One region of the Staphylococcus lutrae genome, then DNA from elsewhere that is predicted to be linked to it. Evidence: predicted binding sites of a transcription regulator. Region 1 holds the regulator's gene; each other region holds the start of a gene.

What was found. Region 1 encodes CtsR, which represses protease genes until heat stress. Its sites were predicted from a motif close to ATGGTCAATAAAGGTCAAACA; they were not measured.
Region 2: a site for CtsR is predicted at 1,161-1,181, ahead of clpB (ATP-dependent chaperone ClpB). Genes of this name have one in related genera too.
Region 3: a site for CtsR is predicted at 1,529-1,549, ahead of clpP (ATP-dependent Clp endopeptidase proteolytic subunit ClpP). Genes of this name have one in related genera too.

The regions. Positions count from the first base shown of each region.
Region 1 is NZ_CP020773.1:1,529,509-1,531,786, forward strand. It holds gene B5P37_RS07020 (NupC/NupG family nucleoside CNT transporter) at 1-701, opposite strand, end outside; gene B5P37_RS07025 (CtsR family transcriptional regulator) at 865-1,326, shown strand; gene B5P37_RS07030 (UvrB/UvrC motif-containing protein) at 1,341-1,871, shown strand; gene B5P37_RS07035 (protein arginine kinase) at 1,861-2,278, shown strand, end outside.
Region 2 is NZ_CP020773.1:1,902,835-1,905,112, forward strand. It holds gene B5P37_RS08850 (acyltransferase family protein) at 1-951, shown strand, start outside; gene clpB (ATP-dependent chaperone ClpB) at 1,278-2,278, shown strand, end outside.
Region 3 is NZ_CP020773.1:1,784,911-1,787,188, reverse strand. It holds partial or broken gene B5P37_RS08245 (TIGR01777 family oxidoreductase) at 1-190, shown strand, start outside; gene B5P37_RS08240 (GNAT family N-acetyltransferase) at 306-806, opposite strand; gene clpP (ATP-dependent Clp endopeptidase proteolytic subunit ClpP) at 895-1,482, opposite strand; tRNA gene B5P37_RS08230 (tRNA-Arg) at 1,634-1,705, shown strand; gene whiA (DNA-binding protein WhiA) at 2,050-2,278, opposite strand, start outside.

The DNA of each region.
Region 1 (2,278 bases):
AAAGACTGCTGTTTCTTTTCTGTATCAATCAGAAGCTTATCATCTTCCTCATTGACTTTATAAGGATTGATAATCGACGCGATGATGAAGCCGCCAAATAAGTTCAATACAACGGCTGTAACAACATACTTAGGATCAATAAGTGTGAAGTAAGCGCCAATGATGGAGGCTGATACAGTTGACATTGCAGATGCAGTTAATGTATACAAGCGTTGTTTTGTAATATAAGGCAATTGTTTTTTTAACGAAATAAACACTTCAGATTGCCCTAAAATTGCAGCTGCAACCGCATTGTACGACTCTAAGCGACCCATACCATTAATTTTTGAGATTAAAAAGCCTAGAACGTTAATGATCAATGGTAAAATCTTCGTGTATTGTAAAATACCGATGAGTGCTGAAATGAATACAATCGGTAATAATACACTTAAGAAGAATGACATCGCTCCGTCATTCAGTAATCCACCGAAGACGAAATTGACACCGACTGCCGCTTGTTTCAGTAAATATTCAAAGCCTTTTGCGATACCACCGACAATTTTAATACCAATATCTGTTTTGAGTAGGAAAAAGGCTAAAATCAACTGAATAACAAGCATCAGTCCGATGTAATGCCAACGCACGTTCTTTTTGTCTGAACTTGCAACGAGTGCGAGGGCTAAGAAAACAACAATCCCGATGACCCCAATTAAAATATGCATGTGAGTTCCACCTCTGTTTTTCTAATAAATTTTCACTAAGACTATCATACAACAAAAATGTAAGCAGTAACATAACTATTTTGGGAATTTAAAATCAAATTGGTTGAAAAAGGTCAAAGTCAGCTCTATAATATAGTCAAAGATGGTCAAAAGGGGTGATACCATGCATAATATGTCTGACATCATAGAACAATACATCAAGCAATTGTTTGAAGAAGCGCAAGACGATGTTGTGGAAATTCAACGTGCACACATTGCACAGCGATTTGATTGTGTGCCTTCTCAGTTGAATTACGTCATCAAAACACGCTTTACGAATGAACATGGTTATGAAATAGAAAGCAAACGTGGTGGCGGTGGCTACATTCGAATTACTAAAGTGGAGACGAAAGACCAAAACAATTATATTAAACGATTAATCGGCTTGATTGGCCCTGCCCTTTCGCAACAACAAGCTTTATATATTATTGATGGTTTGTTAGACAATGGTTTAGTCACGGAGAGAGAAGCCAAGATGATTGCAGCAGTAGTGGATAGAGAAACGTTGAAAATGGATGTAGCTTCAAGAGATATCATCCGAGCCAATATTTTAAAACGGTTACTTCCTGTCATTAATTATTACTAGAAGGGTGATGTGCGATGAAAATCGATAAACGAGTACTTGAGAAGCAACACAAAGACCAACATGAACATTTGAACGTTCGTATGTATGATCAAACGGGTGACGAGTCATCCGATGCACAGTGGCATGAAGGCGATGATGTTGAAGGCACTTTTGTGATTCAACAAATTTTACAACATTTGGCAGCAAAACATGGGCTGAGTGTCGATCAAGTGGTTTATCGAGAACAAAAACGTTGCCCGAATTGCCAAATGACGTTAAAAGATATTGCACATGTCGGCAAGTTCGGATGTCATCAATGTTATCAGACGTTTAAAGAAGATGTCTATGATATCGTAAGACGCGTACAAGGTGGGCATATCGAACATGCGGGTAAATGTCCGAAATCAGCGCAACATCAACGTGCAATCAAAAAGCAGCTCGAAGCCAAACGTGCGCGCCTTGATCAGTTAGTGGCGCAACAAGCATTTGAAGAAGCGGCTGTCGTGCGTGATGAGATTCAAGCGCTTGAGCGACAAAGTGAGGTGTCCCGACAAGATGGTGAATAACTTGGATCAATACATGAGCCATTGGATGAAAAAGGTCAATGCACAACCTGTGATTATGTCTTCACGTATTCGCTTAGCGCGCAATCTTGAAAACTATGTGCATCCACTGATGTTTTCATCTGAAGAAGAGGGACATCGCGTGATTAACGAAGTACAAGATGTGTTGACGGATTTGAAGGTATTGCGCTTAGATGAACTCGATCAATTGAGCAAGTATAAGCTCGTGGCGAAACATCTAATTAGTCCGGAGCTAACGAAACAACCGGCTGCTGCGGTGTTGCTGAGTGAGGATGAGTCGATTAGTGTCATGGTGAATGAAGAAGATCATATTCGAATCCAAGCGATGGGTAATGATTTGTCTTTAAACGAATTGTATCAAAAAGCGTCAGAAATTGATGATACGTTAG
Region 2 (2,278 bases), 370 kb from region 1:
ATATTAACATACATCGGTAGTCGTTCATACAGTCTGTATTTATGGCATTTTCCAATTATTGTATTGATACATCATCAATTCGTACAAGGTCAAATTCCGCAATTGATTTACGGGATTGAGTTGATTTTAATTGTTATCATGGCAGAATTTTCATATCGTTTTATTGAACAGCCTTTTAGAAAACAAGGATTTAACAGTTTCACGTTCAAGCACTTAAAAAATTGGCGTTTATCTAAAGTGAGACGAACTTGGCTTTTTATCATTCTACTTGTACCTAGCCTCATTGTTCTTGCAGGTGGCTTCAATCGCTTTTCTGAATATCAACCCACACACATGACAGAAGTCAATACAGCAGAAATGGATAAGTGGGTGACGCATCCAGCCGTTTTACCACAACTTGAAATTAACGGTTTAATTGTCAAAGGCAGCAAACAACGTTATGCATCATGGAAACCGCTATTAATTGGAGACTCTGTTATGGTGGATATTGGTGATTATTTCAAATCTTTTGTACCCAATGCGACCATTGATGGAAAAGTAGGACGGAACTTAATAGAAGCGATTCCACTCGCGAAAGAAAAGTATACCGATTACCGAGATAAAAATGATATTGTTGTCCTTGAATTGGGAACCAATGGAGATTTTACAGAAGAACAGTTGGGAGACCTGATTAAACAATTCGACAAAGCGGACATATATCTCGTGAATACGCGTGTTCCTCGCTCATATGAAACACATGTGAATAAAGTGTTAGCACAAGCGGCAAAACATCAGGATAATGTGACATTAGTCGACTGGTATCATGATTCTGCCAATCATGTGGAATACTTTGCACCGGATGGCATACATTTGGAGCCACCGGGTGTACGCGCATTAACGAATGCAATCATCAAAACAATCGAAAAAAAGCATCCGTCGACGAATGAATCAGCTATGAAATTGAAACGTTAGGACGTTATGGCTACCCTCTTGGTGCGAAATGGATACTTTGATATGAGACAATAGGCATGCCTTTGAAGGTAGGGCAGGGGAAGTTGATGAAATCTGAATTAAAACGAGATTTCTCTCTTCCCTCGCTGCTACCTTTTTATTTAAAGGAATCCAACCTCATATGGGCGCTTTTAATGATGGAAACCGAAGAGAAAGTGATGTCATTATAAATGGTCAAAAAAAGTCAAAGTTATGGATTGATTTTTGTAGATAATAGGCTTATAATATGATTAAGGTCAAAGAAAGTCAAAGTCAATCGACCTATTTTAATAAAGGAGTGAGACATTTTGGACATTAATCAAATGACACATGCAATTCAAAATGCACTTCAAAAAGCAATTGAACATGCAAAATCTTACAAACTGACGAATATAGAAGTAGAGACGGTATTAAAAGCCGTTCTCGAAGCACCAGAGAGCTTATTCAATAGTATTTTAGAACGTGCGCACATCGATACGCATGCGTTAAATCAAGCTTATGAGCGTCAACTTAATAATTACCCGACAGTGAAAGGTGACCAAGTGCAATATGGTCAGTACCTTTCTCCTAAAACAAACGACTTATTTCTTAAAGCAGAAAAATATATGCAAACATATGAAGATCAATATATTTCTATGGAGCATATTTTGCGTGCAGCAATGGACATAGATGAAACGACACAACGATTTGTAGGTAATAAGAAAGAAGCAATCATTGAAATCATTAAAAAGATTAGAGGAGGGAATCATGTGACGACACAAAATCCAGAAATCAATTACGAAGCGTTAGCAAAATATGGGCGTGACTTAGTAGAAGAAGTACGTAAAGGGAATATGGATCCTGTTATCGGTCGAGATGAAGAAATTCGAAATACTATTCGTATTTTAAGTCGTAAAACAAAAAACAATCCTGTCCTTATCGGGGAACCTGGTGTCGGTAAAACAGCGATTGTTGAAGGCTTGGCACAACGAATTGTAAAAAAAGATGTACCGGATTCACTATTGGATAAAACTGTATTTGAGTTAGATTTAAGTGCACTCGTTGCAGGTGCAAAGTATCGTGGTGAATTTGAAGAGCGTCTTAAAGCTGTACTTAAAGAAGTAAAAGAATCAGAAGGACGTATTTTATTATTTATCGATGAAATCCATATGCTTGTCGGTGCAGGGAAAACAGATGGCGCAATGGATGCGGGAAATATGTTGAAACCGATGTTGGCTAGAGGAGAGTTACATTGTATCGGTGCGACAACATTAAATGAATACCGTGAATATATCGAAAAAGATTCGGCATTAGAGCGTCGCTTCCAAAA
Region 3 (2,278 bases), 260 kb from region 1:
ACCACATTATACGTGGGTGCCTGCCTGTATTTTACGACTCATACTCGGTAAAATGGCAACATTATTATTGGACACCCCATATATTGTCCCACAAAGATTGACACAATTAGGATTCACTTTCCAGTATCCGACATTACATTTAGCCTTAAAAGCGCTCTATCACGAGAGTAAACCCTCTCCCTCACTATAGAACAATCTTCTAAGGTGAGCTTCCTTATGCGACGTATCTGATGAGCAAGGACTTCCGTTCGGGCAAAAACCCGTTCGGATTGTACTTGTCCCTTCTTCTACATTGTGCGATTCGGCTATGATTTCAATTGTTTTTGATAAAAAGTTAAATCTAGCCAACGATCAAATTTATACCCTACTTTTTCTAGCGTCCCCACTGCTTTAAAACCTAATTTTTCATGCAGTTTCAAACTTCCTTCATTCTCTGCGTCAATTCCCGCTATCATCGTTTGATATCCCTGTGCAATCGCTGTGTCAGTTAGCACTGTTAATAATGCGCGAGCAATCCCTTGCCTTCTTGCAGTCGGACTGACATAAATCGCATGTTCAATCGTATATTGATAGGCTGGCCAATCTCGAAACATGCCATACGTTGCAAATCCTACAACTCGTCCCGCTTGTTCATAAACAAAAATCGGATACCCCGCACGTTGCTTTTGTTCAAACCAGCAACGTCGCTCTTCTAAAGTGGTAGGTTCATAAGTGTATACAGCGGTTGTGTTGACAATCGCATGGTTGTATATTGCCATCATATCATCTAAGTCATTTAAGGTCGCTTCTCTAATTTGTGGATGCATCTTGTCACACCTCTTCCTTTTCCACACTATAAATTAAGGGGCGAAGCATTTCTGCCTCGTCCCTTTCACTTACATATACTGCACATATTTATGCTTTTTCTGGTGCCATCACTTCGTCGATTAAACCGTAAGCTTTTGCTTCTTCAGCTGTAAGGAAATTATCCCGATCCGTATCTTTTTCGATTTTTTCAATCGGTTGGCCTGTGCGTTCTGATAAAATTTTGTTCAATTTTGCACGTGTTTTTAAAATATGTTTCGCTGCAATTTCAATTTCAGTCGCTTGACCTTGTGCCCCACCAAGTGGCTGATGAATCATGACTTCTGCATTTGGAAGCGCGAAGCGTTTACCTTTTGCACCTGCTGCTAATAAGAATGAACCCATTGATGCCGCCATACCGATACAAATCGTTTGAACGTCAGGTTTAATATGTTGAATCGTATCATAAATCGCAAAACCTGCTGTGACACTACCTCCTGGAGAGTTGATATATAAGTAAATATCCTTCTCCGCATCTTGCGCTTGTAAAAATAGTAATTGTGATACGATTGAGTTCGCTACATTATCATCAATCGCAGAACCGAGCATAATAATTCGGTCTTTCAATAGACGCGAATAAATGTCATATGCGCGCTCACCGCGGTTTGTTGTTTCAATAACTGTAGGGATTAAATTCATAGGATGGTTCCTCCTCATTGTTTTAATTTAAATTCATTTTAACTCAAAAGTCAAAAATGGTCAAAAAGAATGCATTTGTGATTCATTTATTTTAGGTATTGACCCTTTTACCTCTAAACGGTAAAATGGTGAGTGGATTTGCGTAATCTTACCCCTCGTAGTGTAATGGATAACACATAAGATTCCGGTTCTTACAATAGAGGTTCGATTCCTCTCGAGGGGGCTAATCACAATCAATGATTCACTTTTAAAATCAAGAATCCCACCTATTTGTAGGTGGGGCTTTTTATTTCTTTTTTCCATATTTTAAACTGAACCGTGTCGATAATTAATTGCTCAACATATACACAATGCCTAAGATACATACCAAGATAACTACGATATTAAAACATATTGCAAAAACATCTTTCTGTCTATTGGTCATATTTATCACCTCATTATATTCTGAAGTCTCCCCCGTTCTATCTACATCAAAAATAACCCCGCCTATTTGTAGGAGGGGCTTTGGACTTAATGAAACACCATCCTATAACACCATGTGTCAAAAACTTTTATGCACTCAGGTGATTAAAATTCAAATTGTTTACCGCTTCTAATTTGATCCGCCATATCGTTTAACTTTCTCAAACGATGATTGATACCTGATTTCGAAATCGTTCCTGTGCTGACCATTTCCCCGAGTTCTTTTAAAGAGACATCTTGATGTTCAATCCTTAATCTTGCTACCTCTCTTAATCGCTCCGGTAAGTTGTCAATTCCTATTTCTTGATCGATTAATTGAATACTTTCAACCTGT